Regions from separate parts of the Halobacillus sp. ABH2_015 genome, predicted to be linked through region 4. Evidence: riboswitches for the same ligand, from Rfam matches in the RefSeq annotation. Region 4 holds a riboswitch; each other region holds the start of a gene.
The links. A riboswitch is a leader RNA that binds a small molecule or an ion and turns the genes downstream of it on or off. The one in region 4 is predicted to bind S-adenosylmethionine.

Region 1 (4,213 bases), 3.8 Mb from region 4:
CGGATAAACGCAGGTCATTTTTCGTCATCGGAGTAATGGTGGAGCAGGGAGTCTCCTTCCGAATGGTTATGATCTTCCTGTAAGGCTTGCGGGGGTTCGTGGGAGAAAGCCTGATTGAATTTTGCTGACCGGTTAAAAGCTTCTGCCGCCTCATTCGATCGTTCGACACGGGCGCGGCGTGTTTTCTTTTCGCTCATCGTTCCACCTCCTTTTGTTTAAGATTTCCTCCTTGCTGTTAAATTAAACTTCTGGATATCATAGATCGTAATCACAGAAAGATCCGTATATAGGGAGAGGGGCTTAAGAGATGGAGGAAATGCTGGATATTTTTAATGAAAAGGAAGAAAAAACGGGTGTCAAGGTCCGCGGGGAGGTTCACAGAGATGGAGACTGGCACGAAACGTTTCACTGCTGGTTTGTAAAGAAAGTCGATACAAAGTGGCATGTGCTGATGCAGAAAAGGGCCTTTGATAAAGAAGATTATCCCGGCTTATATGATATAACGGCCGCCGGACACATCGAAGCAGGAGAGGGATTGATGAAAGGGGGACTGCGCGAAATTCAGGAAGAATTGGGGCTGTCACTGGAACGTTCTGCTTTAACACCGGCAGGATATGTGAAGGAGGAATTGATTGGGAAAGACAAGGTGGACCGGGAAATCTGCCGGTTGTTTTTCTATCATTGGCCTGGCGGGGATATGCCGGTGGGAGTTGAAGTGGCTGACGTTCTTGCCATCCCTCTGGATCAGTTATCCTTCTTAATGACGGGAGAGAGGGAAGTGGCTGCAGGTGTTTCGATTTGCACCGGGGAATCAGAAACTATGAAGGCGGAATCATTTGTTCCTCATACCCCTGCCTATCAAAGCCAGTTGCTGAAGGCTTTGTCTGAATATGTCGAAAAACTTTGACAATAACACCTCTCCATCGATATAATTTTTGATTAAGTGATCAGAAAGGAGTCGACGAATGACACACCCAAGCTTTGAAACAAAAATTGTCCACCATAAACAGGATCAATCACAGGTGCATAACAGCAAGACGACACCGATTTATCAGACATCCGCCTTTACCTTCAAGGACCTGGACCATCTGGAAAGTTACTATGAAGGGGAAAGTCCATACTTATATACAAGAGAAAAAAATCCGAATACCGATGAACTTGCGGGAACGGTTGCTGAGCTCGAAGGTGCTCCATCTGGAGTCGCTTCCTCCTCAGGAATGTCAGCCATCCTTGCAGGCATTCTGGCGGCTGTTGAACCCGGAGGCCATATTGTAGCCGCAGAAGATGTGTATGGAGGTACGCACAAACTCCTGACTAAAGAACTGCCATCCTTCGGAATCGACGTCACCATGGTATCCTTTAACAATTTGGACGAGGTGGAGAAATCCATCCAGCCTCATACCCATCTGCTTTATACGGAATCGATTTCCAACCCGTTCCTACGCGTGGAAGACTTGAAAGGTCTGAGCAGTCTCGCTCAAAAACACGGCATAAAGACGATGGTGGATAATACATTCGCCACCCCCTATCTTGTCCAGCCCTATCAGTATGGAGTGGACCTTGTTGTGCACAGTGCAACGAAATACATAGGCGGTCATAGTGATGTCACGTGCGGCGTCCTTGCCGGTTCGGAAGCATTGATTTCCAAAGCAGCCCAGAAAATCGTGACTCTTGGAGCAAATTTAAGTCCGTTTGAAGCTTGGTTGACCCAGAGAGGGGCCAAAACCCTTGCACTCCGGATGAAACAACAGTCTGCGAATGCAAAAAGTGTTGCAGAGGCACTTCGGGAGCATAGTGGGGTTAAAAAGGTGTTTTATCCTGAATACGTATCTGAACGTGGTCATGGAGCGATTGTTACCATCGAGCTCAATGAGAGCGTGGATGTGGAAGCCTTTTTCAAATCTCTTGGATGGATCAAAATTGCACCGACACTCGCTGGTGTCCAGACAACTGTGTCCTACCCTGTCCGTACGTCACACAGGGCTCTGTCAGAAACAGAACGTGAAAAAATCGGAGTGAACGATTACGTCATCCGCTTATCCATAGGAATTGAGAGCGATGAAGATATCATTCATCAGCTGAAAAGAACCATTGACGCTTCAATAAAATAAAAATTCAGAATGTTATTGACATTGATGCAGATGGTCAGCTATAATTCACATCATAATCAAAATTAAATAACTAGTACTCTTATTAAGAGCGGCTGAGGGAATAGGCCCTGTGAAGCCCGGCAACCTTCAAACATCGGTTTGAAAAGGTGCCAAGTCCTACAGATCATGGATCTGGTAGATAAGAGGAGGATAACAGTACGTTCAGCCCTCTTCTTATATGGAAGAGGGCTTTTTGCATGGATATAGACGCTGTAAGGACCACTTTCTTTTTAAAACTGATTAAAATGATGAGAATAATAAACTTTAGGAGGACATACAATGACCAACTCTTTTGAAGGCTACGATATTGATACCATTTCTCTGCACGGTGGACAGTCACCAGATCCTACGACCGGTTCAAGGGCCGTTCCGATTTACCAGACCACATCCTATGTGTTTCATGATACCGATCACGCCCAGAGCCTTTTTGCCCTCGATGAACCGGGGAATATTTACTCCCGGCTCGGAAATCCGACGGTGGACGTATTCGAAAAACGCATGGCTCTTCTGGAAGGCGGAGTAGCCTCGGTAGCGACGGCTTCAGGCATGTCCGCCATTGCCCTGGCCATTTTGAATGTAGCTGGTGCAGGAGATGAAGTCGTGGCAGCATCCAATTTATACGGCGGAACTTATAATTTATTCGCCAACACTTTACCGCGGTATGGCATTAATGTTCATTTTGTTGACCCGGTCGATCCGGACAATTTCAGACAGGCCATCAATGAGAATACGAAGGCTGTATTCGCTGAGACCATCGGCAACCCGAGTCTTCACGTGCTTGATTTTGAGAAAGTGTCCGCTATTGCCCACGAAAATAAAATCCCGCTGATTGTAGATAACACGTTTGCCACACCTTACACGTGCCGTCCGATTGAACACGGAGCTGACATTGTCGTCCATTCGGCCACGAAATGGATTGGTGGCCATGGAACAGCTATCGGCGGCGTCGTTGTCGACGGCGGGCAGTTTGACTGGGGCAATGGAAAGTTCCCTGTTTTCACAGAGCCGGATCCGAGCTACAACGGGATCGTTTATACAGCCGATTTCGGCACGCTCGCCTACATTACAAAACTCAGGGTCCAGCTGCTTCGTGACTTTGGCTCCTGCCTCAGTCCGCAGAACGCTTTCCTTCTGCTCCAGGGACTTGAAACGCTACATCTGCGGGTGGAACGTCATTCAGATAATGCCCGGGAAGTGGCTGAATACTTGGCGGAACACCCCGATGTGGAGTGGGTTTCCTACCCCGGCTTGAAAAACCATCCGGCCCATGAACTGGCCAATCAATATTTAGAGGGCGGCTATGGTTCCATTGTCGTATTTGGAATCAAAGGAGGCAGAGAAGCTGGGAGTCAGGTGATCAACAACATCTCGTTGTGGTCCCATGTCGCCAATGTCGGCGATGCGAAATCTCTGATCATCCACCCGGCGTCCACGACCCACCAGCAGCTTTCTGTTGAAGAGCTTGCGGCGACCGGAGTGACGGAAGAGCTGATTCGTCTTTCCATCGGACTCGAATCCAGCAAGGATTTAATCAATGACCTGGATCGGGCCATTGCCAAGGCAACAGGCAATGATTCCGGAAAGCGGGCAATCACAGAGAATGATGAAGGAGTCATCAAGTGGGCGCTCAGCTCTGCGAAGATTACAGAAGGAGGAGAAACACGTCCGAAACGCCTGGCTGTCGTCGGTCTCAGTGGAAAGCCTTCCCGTCCGAGTCACCGACTCGCAAGAAAAATGCAGCGGCTCGGGTATCAGATCGTCCCGGTGAACCCTCGGGAGGAGGAGGTGCTTGGCGAGAAAGCTTACCCGGATTTGAGATCGATCCCATTCAGCATCGACGTCGTCCAGGTGTTCCGCAGCCCTGAGGCCGCCATTGAGATTGCCCGGGAAGCAGCGGACATCCAGCCTGGTGTGTTCTGGCTCCAGGAAGGGGTCATTTCTCCAAAAGCAGCGGAAATCGCCAGTGAAGCAGGTCTGGAAGTTGTCCATAACCGTTGTACCTACAAAGAAGCACAGCGGCTGCGCGGAAGCATAGATACGTACGCATGCGAAATTTAAGTAGG
Region 2 (4,213 bases), 1.9 Mb from region 4:
GGATAGATCCTCGCTGTCCACCAGTCGTGGCAGCTGGCCGGCTTCTACTTCAACGAATTCGATTTCTTTTGGATTTTCTACGATATCGTTCAAAGAGGCACGAAGAGGGTCTACATCTTCCTTCAAAGTGACCAGACCTTCATCTTCAAGAATGATCAGCGCTCGGGCCAGGTTCGTCGGGTCATTGGGAATCCCCAGCGTACTGCCTGTTTCAACACCATCGATATTCTGATACTCACTGGAATAAATACCCATAGGTGCTGTTGGAACAACAATGACCTCGGACAGATCCAGGTTGTGTTCTTCGGCAAAGGACTCTAAATAGATTTTGTGCTGGAACAGGTTAGCATCCAGATCACCATTGGCTAACGCTTTGTTAGGCTGCACATAATCCGTAAACTCTTTATTGGTTACTTCATAGCCTTTCTCCTCCAGCAGCGGAGCAATCGCTTCGGTGACCATATCACTGTAAGGACCGGATGTAGCTCCAAAGCGGATGGTTTTCTTCTCTTCTGCATCTGCATTTTCTTCTCCGCCACCACAGGCAGACAAAAAAGTAATGATTGTTAAAGCTGCAAACAAGGTTACGATTTTTTTCATTTTATCTTCCTCCTGAACTTCGTTTCGTCTTGGGTTAACTTTTTTTCACTGTTTTTGCCAGGAAATCCCCAGCGTACTGGACTACCTGAACAAGGACGATCAACACAATAACCGTTGTAAACATGACGAAATTATCATAACGGTAATACCCGTACCGGATGGCGAGGTCGCCGATCCCTCCACCGCCAATTGCGCCGGCCATTGCGGAATACCCGATCAAGCTGATGGCTGTTATCGTTAAACCACTGATCAAGCCCGGCTTGATTTCAGGAAAAATGATATCTTTAATAATCAGCCATGGGGAAGCCCCACATGCGATAGCCGCTTCTATGACGCCTTTATCAATATCCCTGGCGGATGATTCTACAATTCTTGCATAAAAAGGAATCGCTGCGGCCGATAAAGCAACGGAGGCGGCAATCGGTCCTGTTGTCGTACCTAAAAGAAAATTAGTAAATGGGAATAAAAACACAAGCAGGATGATAAATGGAATGGAACGGACAAGGTTTACAAAAATGCCCACAGCTCCTTTGATCCATTTGTTTTCCAAAAACAAGTCACGGTCGGTAACAAATAGCAGCAACCCCAGAGGCAGACCGGCGATAACGGCTACGCCAAGTCCGATCCCTACCATGATCAATGTTTCCATAAATGATTTATTCAGCTCGGGCCACAGGTTGATCAGCTGATCGATCATGATTCAGCACCTCCACTTCATCCAGTATCGTTTTCAGATTTTCCACAGCTCTCCCGACTTCCTGCGGGTCACCGGTTAATTCCATAACAAATGTACCGAGGGCTTTTTCCTGTATATAATCCACATTTCCATGCAGGATGTTTCCCTTGATTTTATAGTTCTGAAGCAGATCCGACACAACCGTATCTCCCGCCTGTCCGCCGGTAAACTTCATCTGGACAATGGTGCCGCGGCTGTTTTTCAGCAGTTCTTCCGGAACATGGAAATCGATCACTGTTCGAATAAACCGCTTTGTCAAAGCATTTTGAGGAGAGGCGAAAATTTCGTAGGCCGCCCCCTGTTCTACCACTTTTCCTTCTTCCATGACCGCACAACGGTCGCAGATTTCTTTCACCACTTCCATTTCGTGTGTAATCAATACAATGGTCAGTCCAAGCTCCCGGTTGATTTTCTTTAATAGTTTCAGGATCGACTGTGTCGTGTTCGGATCGAGTGCGGAAGTTGCTTCATCGCACAGCAGCACTTTAGGATCGTTGGCCAGTGCCCGGGCAATACTGACCCGCTGCTTCTGCCCTCCACTCAATTGAGCGGGGTACTGATCGGCTTTATCGCTAAGACCTACAAGTTCCAACAGACGCCTGGCACGATCATTGCGCTCCTGTTTTGGTTTACCGGCCGCTTTCAAAGCAAAGGCCACGTTCTCCAAAACCGTTTTCCCCATAGCAAGGTGGAACCCCTGGAAAATCATGCCGATGGACTGTCGTGCTTTTCTAAGGTCCTTTTTGGAGAGAGAAAGCAGATCGATCCCATCGATATAAACCTCTCCTGATGTCGGGCGTTCCAATATGTTCATGCATCGGAGGAGTGTACTCTTACCAGCTCCACTGTATCCGACGATTCCATAGATTTCCCCCTCCTGAATATCGAGAGAAACCTTGTCCACCCCGATCACCTGTTTTTTCTTGGATGTGTAAATTTTACTGAGCTCCTGGATGGAAATCATAACCGTCCTCCTTTACCTAATAAAAAAACTCTCTTCCTTATCAAGAAGAGAGTTTCGCATAACTATCAGCCAAACTCTTATCTCCCGGAATATCATTCCGGCGGATTTAGCACCACTCCACATGGAAGGTTGCTGTGACGTCTACGGGCCTTTCCCTCAGTCACTCTTGATAAGAATTAGTTGTTGCTATTCGTTTATGATTTACAACTTTAACGCATCATTCTGCATTTGTAAACAATTTTCCCAACATTTCATTAATGGACAGGGATGTGCCGGGAAGCCTATTACGTTGTTTAAGTGACTGGAAGAGGAAGGAATAAAAGGAATAACAAAGAAAAGGGAGAGTGAAAGAATGAACAAACAAGGAGAAGACCTGCTTAAAGAATATAGAAATGGCATTGAAACCCTGACCGAACACCTGCCGGAGGCCACAAAAGAATACAATCACTTTACCGGCTCGTTCTTTGAAGACGGAGAACTCAGCAAAGGTACCAAGCACTTAATGGCTCTTGCCATCAGTGTGAAAGATGGAGATGAAGCCAGTATTGCCTATCACATGGATCAGTGCGTCGAAGCAGATTGTTCGGACAAGGAAATTTATGAAACGATGGGTGTATCAGCTGCTTACGGCGGGGGCTCTGCCATGAGTCAGGCCGTCACCACAGGTCTGAACATTCTTCAGGAATTCCGAAACCGTTAAGCTGCAAAACCGGGGGGCCTGCTCCCGGTTTTGTTATTGACATATTATTCTGTCATCTGGATAATGATGGCTATATCATTACCAGAGGTGATCAACCATGAAAAACGTAACTGTACAAGGAGCACCTGCGATTTATAAAGCTGATCCTGGAATTTTAAGGAATATACCGGAATTGTTGGAAAACCAGGCCTTTGCAAAAGCAGGAATCATTCACGGTGAGCAGTCGTGGAAGGCTGCTCAGCCCTATTTTCCAAAGCTGACGATGCCGGTCCAATCGGAAGCCTATAACGGGGAGTGCTCCCATAAAGAGGTCATGCGTCTCAGTGAAGCCCTGCGGGACTGTGACGTCTTGATCAGCATCGGAGGCGGAAAGGTCCTTGATCTCGGAAAAGCCTGTGCCGATCAATTGAATATTCCAGTCGTGCTCATTCCTACACTAGCCTCAAACTGCGCACCTTGGACGCCGCTCAGTGTGTTTTACGATGATGAAGGGAATTTTGAGGAATACATTATTTATCCACGTAGTACATGGATGCTGCTTGTAGAGCCTGATCTGCTCGTTCGTGCCCCGGAACCTTATCTCAGGGCCGGCATCGGCGATACGCTCGCCAAATGGTATGAAGCGGATGTTCTCACGAGGTCTCTCGCCTCCAAACCGATTTCCGTAGACATTGCGCTGCACGCGGCCGGATTATGCAGGGATGTTCTCATACAAGATGGTACAGAAGCTGTGGAAGCCGTTCGTCAGCAAGCCGTCATACCTGCCTTCATGAGAGTTGTGGAAACCATTATTATGGCTGGCGGTATGGTCGGTGGATACGGGGATAGTTATGGAAGAATCGCCGGAGCCCATTCAATCCATAACGGCTTGACCAAAGTACCGGAAACCCACGCTTTCCTTCACGGAGAAAAAGTGGCTTATGGTATTCTCGTCCAGCTTGCTCTGGAAGGCCGCTTTGATGAAATTGAAGCACTCACCCCTTATTACCAGGAGATGAACCTGCCGGTAACCCTCGATGACTTCAACTTGACCAACAAGGCAGAAGCCATCTCCATAACAGCGGAGCATGCTGTAAAACCGGGGGAATCCATCCGATTAATGAACGTCATGGATGCCGCTCAAGTGGAGGAAGCGATGACCCAGATTGAAAATGGTTAACCGCTGATGCGGTTAACCATTTTCAATCTTCTTGTTCCTTGGTATGGAAGAGCA
Region 3 (4,213 bases), 940 kb from region 4:
AGCTGGGATAGGTCATAGTATGTAGGAACGGTTCCGAAGTAACGCTCGTAAATCAACATGCCAATAAACAAAAGAGACAAAAACAAATCCAGAACAAGATAGGCAGCCGCTTTGCCCCGCTTAAAGACAAGCTCAATGAGAGCCATAAAAATCAAGATAAACGAAGCATCATACCAAATTCCTGCCCAAATACTCGTATCTTGAAGAAGCAGATAACGCAAAATTATAAACTTCAAGGAAATCATAATAAAAAAGTAAAAGAAATAACTGGTTAGTAAACGTTTCATCGAATCTTTCATATAAACACCTCTCTATTATTCTACCCAAATGTAAAGTTTATGTAAACTTAATGTAAATAAGGTAGAATAAGGCCGCTTCATCAGCATGGCTTCAAAAGGCGCTTGAAAAGATTCTGTTATTCACTCTGATTTCCACATGTCTGCGAGCTTTTTTATATGGGCGGGCGTCGTTCTGCAGCAGCCACCGATGATCCTTGCTCCATGCTCGTACCAGAGTTTGGACTGCTCATGAAAGTCAAGCCGACTGGCAGACCCATGCCACGTCTTCGTTTCCGGATCATAATCTTCCCCGGAGTTTGGATAGACGATCAGCGGCTTGCTCGAACAGCGGTTCAACTCTTGTAAAGCTTCCGCCGCATGTTCCAGAGGCGCACAGTTCACACCTATAGCAGCCACATGTGTATTACCCTCCAACGCTGAAGCGACCTCCTTGAGCGGAGTACCCTCACTGATCGATTGACCATCTTTTAACGTAAAAGAAATCCATGCAGACGCAGATGGATACTCCTGTAAAATTGAACCGATCACCTTTGCTTCCTGCAGAGAAGGCAGCGTTTCAACCGCTAAAACGTCAGCACCCGCTTCAACAAGTGCTTGAATACGTGGTTGGTGAAAATCAAATAAAACCTGATCCGTGACGCCGTAATGACCGGAATACTCCGAGCCATCCGCTAAATAGGCACCATAGGGTCCGACAGAAGCAGCTGTAAGCGGCCTTGGCCGCTCAAGATTTTCCCTCCACACTTCGTCCCGTGCTTCCCCGGCAAGCGTGACCGTTTTTTTAATAAGAGTGACAGCCTCTTCTTCTGATAAGCCCCTTTGGGCAAAACCATCAGTCGTCGCCTGGTAGCTTGCGGTGATGCTGATGTCTGCTCCCGCTCTGTAGTAGGAGGCATGCACATCTTTGATCGCTTCAGGTTTTTCCAACAGCACTTTTGCGGACCATAAAGGATCATCAAGCTCGCATCCGTATGATTCCAGTTCCGTTGCCAAAGCCCCGTCCAGGAGAACCATCGATTGTTTTTCCAAAAGAGATTCAATGGGATTGGATAGATTTTGTTTGTTGGACATGTTTTACTCCCCTTTTCTTTTTCATAGATTCTCTCACATAATAAGCCGCATAGCAGAATGCAATGAACGGACCCCCACAGTACAAGGCGATCCGCTGTGTCGGATCAAAGGCAATGCCGATACAGGATGCCAGGCATAGAAGAAAAGCCGCAATCGGGACCACCGGGTACCACGGGGCTTTGTAGGATAAATCACTATCATTTCCTTCTGCCCGCCGGTGCGCCCGCCGGAAAAGGAAGTGGGAAGCGCTGATGCTCATCCAAACGACGACTACAGCCAGCCCTGAGATCGATACCAGAATGATGTAAACGGTATACGGGGCGATGATACTGGATAGCAGCGCCAGACCGCCGCCAAGCATACTAAAGATGATCGCTGTCAAAGGAACTCCCTTTTTTGTCAGCTTCGCAAACACCGGGGAGATGGTATCCTTGTCCGCCAGTGACCACAGCATCCGGGCCGACGCGTATAATCCGGAGTTGGCTGCGGAAAGGATGGCTGTTAATATGACAAAGTTCATGACATCGGCCGCATAAGGAATACCGATGCGGTCAAGGACTGCGACAAACGGACTTTCCACAACCCCTGCCGCCTCACTTGGAAGAAAGATGGATAAAATGGCAATGGTCCCAATGAAGAAAATAATCAACCGTGCCACCGTTGTCCGAATTGCCGTCGGGATGGTTCTCGCTGGATCCTGCGTTTCCCCTGCGGCAATCCCAATCAATTCTGTACCGGAAAAAGCAAAATTGACAGCAAGCATCGTCATGAAGATTGCCGTTATACCATTTGGAAACAAGCCCTCACTCGTAAGATTTGAAAAGAATGGAGCCGGTTCTGACCCCGACAGCTGTATCCACCCAAAGGCGGCCCCGAATCCGATAATGATAAAAAGGACAATGGCTGCCACTTTGACAGAGGAAAACCAAAATTCTGCCTCCGCAAAAAATTTCACACTAAAGGCATTGAATCCGAAAATAAGAGCGGCGAACAACGCACTCCAAATCCACACACTTACATCGGGAAACCACCGCTGCATCAAGAGCCCGGCAGCTGTAAATTCTGACCCGAGAGCTACCGTCCACGTCAGCCAGTACAGCCATGCTACAGTAAAGCCTGTCCCCGGCCCTATGTAGTTATGAGCGTATGTATGAAAAGCCCCTGTTTCAGGGTTATGAACGGCCAGCTCTCCTAAACAGAGCATCACCAGATACACGACCAAAGCACCAATCAAATAGGCTAGGATTGTCCCGAACGGACCGGCCTGCTGGATGGTGTACCCTGAGCTTAAAAACAGTCCCGTACCGATAACTCCTCCCAGTGAAAGCATCACCAGGTGTCTTGTTTTCATTTCTCTCTTAAATTGATATTCCATTTGTCTCCCCCCTTGTGATGGTGGGCAAACAATTAAAAAACGCACCCTTGAATGAGTGCGTCAACTGACAAATAATAGATGGAAGTCTCTTATCGATCAGGATTGTTCACCCGCTGGAATTAGCACAGTATCTTCACAGACCTGCTGCTGAGGCTTCCAAGGGCCAGTCCCTCCACCTCTCTGGATAAGATATTTTTTTATAACTCTACTAGTCTTAATCATAATTGTCAATTTATTTTCAATATTCTATCCTTCATACCATCCAAATGAAAAGCCCCTGGTTCATAACCAGAGGCTTTTCACTCATACTCATATGCTTATTTCTGTTCCAATTGCTCTGCCACTTCATCGCTGACAGCATTTGTACCGCCGAGCACCTGGAAGTTGTTGATTTCAAGCTTTCCAATCGTCTCTTTTGTGGATTCCGGAAGCTGATCCGGCTTAACAAGGAGCATGGACGCTTCTTCCTTCGCAGCCAGAACAGAGCCCGCTAAAGCGTCAGCGAAGTTCTGACCATTCGCTACGAATGTCTTCCCTTCCTGCACACCCAGCTGTTCTGCAATGGTAGAGGCTGTTTCATAACGAGTCTTACCGCTGTAACGGGAAGCGTCAGGAAGCATCGCTTCGACCTCTTCAGAAATGGCATTCGTTCCACCTACAACAATGCTCTGTTCAAAGTCAGCAAGAGCTGTTTTGGTGATGGATGGCAGCTCATCTGTTTTAGAAAGGAGAATCGGGTAGCCTTCCTTCGCCGCATAAGGAGCCACAGCCAGAGCATCCGGATAGTTGAATCCATCTGCTACAACTACATTCTCAGGGTTTCCGTCAAGGCGGGCGGCAATATTGGCTGCCGTGTCAAAGCGCGTTTTCCCAGAGATGCGATCTACGTCGACACCCATTCCTGATAATTTGTACTTCACATATTCAGAAACGGCACCGGTCCCTCCAAGAATAATCGCTTTTTCAGCACCCAGGCGCTTGATTTCCGCAGCTACTTCACTGTTCAAGTTTCCGGACTTTGTCAAAAGGATCGGCGCATCTTCCTTATAGGCAAGAGGAGCACCGGCAAGAGCATCCGCAAACTCATCTCCCCGGGCAATGACGACTGTGTCAGCAGAATCCCAGCCTTTTTTAGAAATCTCAACGGCTGTTTGGTAACGATCCTCTCCGCTCACACGTTCTGTCGTTTTTTCAACAATACGGGATTCTTCATCAGGAGAAACCGTGCCCTGCTCTTCCAGGTATTCATTGAATACTTCATAGTCTACAAAGAATAATTCTGTCATCTTACCGGCATCCTTGGCTTCCTTGAATGTTTCATATCCATCGCCACCTGCAGCGATAAAGGCGTTCGTAGCCACCGTGTATTCTTTGTCCAAATCAAGCGCTTCATATCCATCCTCTGTTTTCACTTTGACATTAACGATACGGTCTCCTGCTTCATTTGAGCGATCGAACGTATATTGCA
Region 4 (4,213 bases):
GGGTGATTCGGCAGTGGAGTGTCTTCAGGCCGCGGAGCACGAGCCAGCAATCGTGTGCGCCCAGAATAGATCCGAAAGAATTCTGTAGAAAAGAAAGAGCCTCTGCGACATCTTCCCTGTTGGTCACAGCTAAGCCGGCAACGACATCACTGTGTCCGGCAATGAACTTCGTTGCACTATGGAGGACAAGATCGGCGCCAAGGTCGAGCGGACGCTGCAGGGCTGGTGTCATAAAGGTGTTATCGACAAAGGTGAGGCAGTTGTTCGCTTTGGCGAGTTTTGCCACTGCCCTTATATCAGTGATTTCAAGTGTTGGATTGGAAGGAGTTTCAATATATAACAGCTTCGTATTCGGCTTTATGGCTGTAGCCACTTCATGAAGATCGGTCATGTCAACAAAGGTGTGATCGATTCCAAAGCGGTGGAGAACATCGTGGATCATTCGGAAAGTCCCCCCGTATACGTCCTTGGTTATAACGATGTGATCCCCTTTGGATAAAAGCATGAACGCTGTGGAAATCGCTGCCATTCCGGAGGCGAAAGCAAAGCCTTTCGTGCCGTTTTCAAGGCCGGCGATCGTCTCTTCCAACGCTGTTCTTGTCGGGTTTCCCGACCGGCTGTAGTCGTAATCCCCCGGTGTGTCAAAATCCTGTTGGTGAAAGGTTGAGGCCTGTTGGATCGGGACACTCACCGCTCCGGTCTGCGGATCGAACTTCTGGTCGTTGTGAAGCAGGCGGGTCTGCAGGGAATGGGTATTCATTGGACGGATTCCTCCTTAGGTAATTGACTCAAAGTAGATTGAAGATCTCTCAAAAGATCATCGATGTGCTCCACGCCTACGGAAAAACGGAGCAGTTTATTGCACACGCCGTAGCGGACGCGTTCTTCTTCAGGGATATCGGCGTGGGTCTGGGTGGCGGGGTAGGTGATGAAGCTTTCCACACCTCCGAGACTTTCCGCGAAACTGATTAAATTCAATCCTCTTAGAAAAGGATCGATCCAGGCTTCTTCCTTTAGTCGGAAGGACACCATGCCGCCTTTTCCTGGGTAGAAAATATCACTCACACATGGATGATCCTCCAAGAATTGAACGACGGCTTTCGCGTTGCCTTCATGCTGCCTCATTCGTAGAGGCAGGGTTTTCATGCCGCGCATGACGAGCCAGGAGTCAAACGGCGACAGGACAGCTCCGGATGTATTTTGATGAAAAGCGAGCTTTTCGCTGATGTCTGCGCCTTTACTGACAAGCAGTCCGGCCAGAACATCGTTATGTCCGGCCAGGTATTTCGTCGCGCTGTGAATGACGACGTCCGCTCCTTCCTTCAGCGGCTGCTGGAGAACTGGTGTATAAAGGGTGTTGTCGACTATCAGCAGGAGGTCTTGTTTTTCTGCTAGTCCGGCCATCTGCCTGATGTCGGTTTGGTGCATGAGCGGATTTGTCGGAGTTTCAATGTAAACGGCTTTCGTACGTTCGGTCACATAAGAAGGCAGGTCATTCAGCTTTTCGTTTTCCAGGTAGGTAAACTGCAGACGGTAACGCTCCTTCATATGTTCAAATAAGCGGTAGGTCCCTCCATATAAATCTTCGGATACGAGAATTTCATCTCCTTCGCGGAAAAGAGAGAGGACGGTCTGGATGGCGGACATTCCGGAACTGAAGGCAAAACCTGCATCACCTTCTTCGATATCGGCGATGGAGGCTTCCAGGATTTTTCTTGTCGGGTTGCCCGTCCGCGTATAATCAAACCCTGTAGATTCCCCGAGCCCTGGGTGCCGGTAAGGGGTGGAAAAGTAAACCGGTGGGTTGATCGCTCCATACGGTTCGTTCCGCTGGTTTCCTGTCTGGACGAATTTTGTTTCCGTGTGACACATAAAAATACTCCTTTCGTTTATGAACCGATCAAGAGAGGAAGCAGTGTGAAAACAAAAAGGACGCCTTCTCTAAGAAGAAGGCGTCCTGGATATCCAAGGCTTCTTCTTATCTTTCAAGTTGATCAACAACTTGCTGGAGTTAGCACCCTTCTGGTCGATACCAGGGGTTGCTGAGGCTTCACAGGGCCAGTCCCTCTGCCTCTCTTGATAAGAATATAATTGTAAGTTCATGTAAATGTTGATGACTACTCTACACTACTCAGAAAGTTTTGACAATATGCATGCGGAAGATTTTCCAATTTTTAATCGGAACGTCCTGATTTTATCCGTATTCCTTTTGGTGGGCCCGTTTTTTCTCAAGGTATTCTTCATCTTCGCGGACTTTGATCCATTTCTCTTCGAAAATCCGGGCTGATTCTGCTTTTTCCTCATCTATATCCCGGTCATTGATATCTCCATCGTCATCGTATTTTTTTCCGCCTTTATAATTGGCGTACCGTCGCGAGCGTGTATACCCCATCTGGAGGAATTTACGGGCCATATCCATGCCGACAAAATCATCGTTTTTCTTATACTCTTCGAACATGGCGTAGATTTTTTCTGACGACTCTTTTGCGATCTCAGGTGTTTTGAAGCGCCAGTGCTGCAGAATTTCACTTTTGTAGGGCTCGACGAGAAGCACCCCCTGTTCTCCGCGCCCGACGCGGTATTTTCCGGGTTCTTCTCTGAAATCAATGGAATCAAAATCCAGATCGTAATCAAAAGGCATGGTCCTTCGTCCTTTCTGTATTTTCTATGCCGAACATATTTAATTTCAGGTCCCTGGACATTTTTTTGATCAAAGCGCCGCCGGCTGTACTGTTTCCCTTTTCATCAATGGCAGGGCCGACGACACCGATGCCCATTCTTCCAGGAACCGTACCGATGATGCTCCCGGATACTCCGCTTTTACACGGGAATCCAGCTTCGACTGCGTAGTGACCGGAGGAGTTGTACATCCCGGAGGTCATCATGATGGCTTTTACGGTTCTTAGGTGGTGGGCAGGAATCAAGCTTTCTTCCGTATCTGGATCGAGACCGCCTTTAGCAAGGAACAAGCCGACCCGGGCAAAGTCATGACAGCACATCATGACTGAATTCATACGATAGTATAAATCCAGCGCTTCTTCCACATCGGTCACAAGGGTTCCTGTGCTGTGCATAAAGTAGGCGAGGGAACGGTTGCGCGAGCCGTTCGCCTTTTCTGCTTCGTACATCTCACCGCTCATTTCTAGATGATCGTTGCTGGTGATTTTCTTTAAGAAATTCATGTAGCGGTCGAACCGGTTTTCCACGCTCTGTCCTTTAATAAGGGAAGCTGTAGCGATGGCGCCCGCGTTAATCATCGGATTGAAAGGCTTGCTTGTGTCATAGGATTCCAGCTGGCTGATGGAATTGAAGAAATCTCCCATCGGCTCCATTCCTACAGTTTGAAAAACACGGTCCTTTCCGAAGTCCTGGAGAGCAAGCATCAAGCTGATGACTTTTGAGGTACTCTGCATCGGAATGTATTTATCATGATCCCCGGCGCTGTAACTCGAGCCGTCTGTCGTGATGATGCTGACGCCGAGGTAGTCTTTATTTGCCTCCCCGTAATCAGGAAGGTTCATATTCACCTTTCCTTGAGAAGCATAGGGACGGCTGTCTTCAATGGCTTCTTCCAAATAGGAGTTCGATAGTTCTGTCATAGCGTTTCTCCTTTTTTGTAGTTCAGTACCCTTTTACAGAAAGTGGGTAAACAAAAAAGAGCAGCCATCCCCGCAGGGAAGTGGCTGCATGTGCTTACTGCTGCTTTAAGTAGCGCCGGTCTTTCAGGAACAACCTCCAGAATAAATAGAAGGCTGGAATCAAAATTCCGAACCCGACGGCGTAAACGATCAGCATCGGATAGAAGGTGGACGCGTTGGTGAACCCATCGCTGACTGTTAAATCCGGGTAAATCAAGTACGGCAGGTGGGCGGATCCGTAGGCATAAATAGCGAATCCGTACTGCAGCACGATCATGATGACGGCAGGTCGGGCCCGTCCCTTTCTTCCGTCCGGTTTTTTCAAAAACAAAAGAACATAGCCGATCAGGAAAAACAATAAGGAAAGACCGAAGATGAGCCAGTTCTGCTCAATATTATCAACGATCCAACCAGCTTCTTCAGGAAACGTTCCAATGGTCAGCATAGCGACGGCGATGCTGACAGGTCCGAGCCAAAGAGCATGTTTCCGGAAGGTATCATACGCGTCCCAATCTTCGGCTTCCTTGGCATAATCCATTAAGAAGACGGAAGAAATGAACAGTTCTGTCGAAAGG

Region 1: another riboswitch for S-adenosylmethionine. It lies ahead of ACXAD6_RS00190 (PLP-dependent aspartate aminotransferase family protein); the one in region 4 lies ahead of ACXAD6_RS19720 (methionine biosynthesis PLP-dependent protein).
Region 2: another riboswitch for S-adenosylmethionine. It lies ahead of ACXAD6_RS10145 (methionine ABC transporter ATP-binding protein); the one in region 4 lies ahead of ACXAD6_RS19720 (methionine biosynthesis PLP-dependent protein).
Region 3: another riboswitch for S-adenosylmethionine. It lies ahead of ACXAD6_RS15070 (amino acid permease); the one in region 4 lies ahead of ACXAD6_RS19720 (methionine biosynthesis PLP-dependent protein).

What each region holds. Positions count from the first base shown of each region.
Region 1 covers NZ_JBSWUG010000002.1:23,484-27,696, forward strand. The annotation lists gene ACXAD6_RS00175 (hypothetical protein) at 15-197, opposite strand; gene ACXAD6_RS00180 (NUDIX hydrolase) at 308-907, shown strand; gene ACXAD6_RS00185 (trans-sulfuration enzyme family protein) at 966-2,111, shown strand; SAM riboswitch class I at 2,188-2,296, shown strand; gene ACXAD6_RS00190 (PLP-dependent aspartate aminotransferase family protein) at 2,430-4,208, shown strand.
Region 2 covers NZ_JBSWUG010000002.1:1,904,773-1,908,985, forward strand. The annotation lists gene ACXAD6_RS10135 (MetQ/NlpA family ABC transporter substrate-binding protein) at 1-600, opposite strand, end outside; gene ACXAD6_RS10140 (methionine ABC transporter permease) at 635-1,300, opposite strand; gene ACXAD6_RS10145 (methionine ABC transporter ATP-binding protein) at 1,257-2,300, opposite strand; SAM riboswitch class I at 2,375-2,476, opposite strand; gene ACXAD6_RS10150 (carboxymuconolactone decarboxylase family protein) at 2,653-3,000, shown strand; gene ACXAD6_RS10155 (iron-containing alcohol dehydrogenase family protein) at 3,098-4,159, shown strand.
Region 3 covers NZ_JBSWUG010000002.1:2,868,853-2,873,065, forward strand. The annotation lists gene ACXAD6_RS15060 (LTA synthase family protein) at 1-146, opposite strand, end outside; gene mmuM (homocysteine S-methyltransferase) at 420-1,370, opposite strand; gene ACXAD6_RS15070 (amino acid permease) at 1,336-2,745, opposite strand; SAM riboswitch class I at 2,832-2,936, opposite strand; gene ACXAD6_RS15075 (cell wall-binding repeat-containing protein) at 3,063-4,213, opposite strand, start outside.
Region 4 covers NZ_JBSWUG010000002.1:3,805,815-3,810,027, forward strand. The annotation lists gene metC (cystathionine beta-lyase) at 1-760, opposite strand, end outside; gene ACXAD6_RS19720 (methionine biosynthesis PLP-dependent protein) at 757-1,872, opposite strand; SAM riboswitch class I at 1,976-2,086, opposite strand; gene ACXAD6_RS19725 (DUF4385 domain-containing protein) at 2,195-2,641, opposite strand; gene glsA (glutaminase A) at 2,631-3,599, opposite strand; gene ACXAD6_RS19735 (cytochrome d ubiquinol oxidase subunit II) at 3,694-4,213, opposite strand, start outside.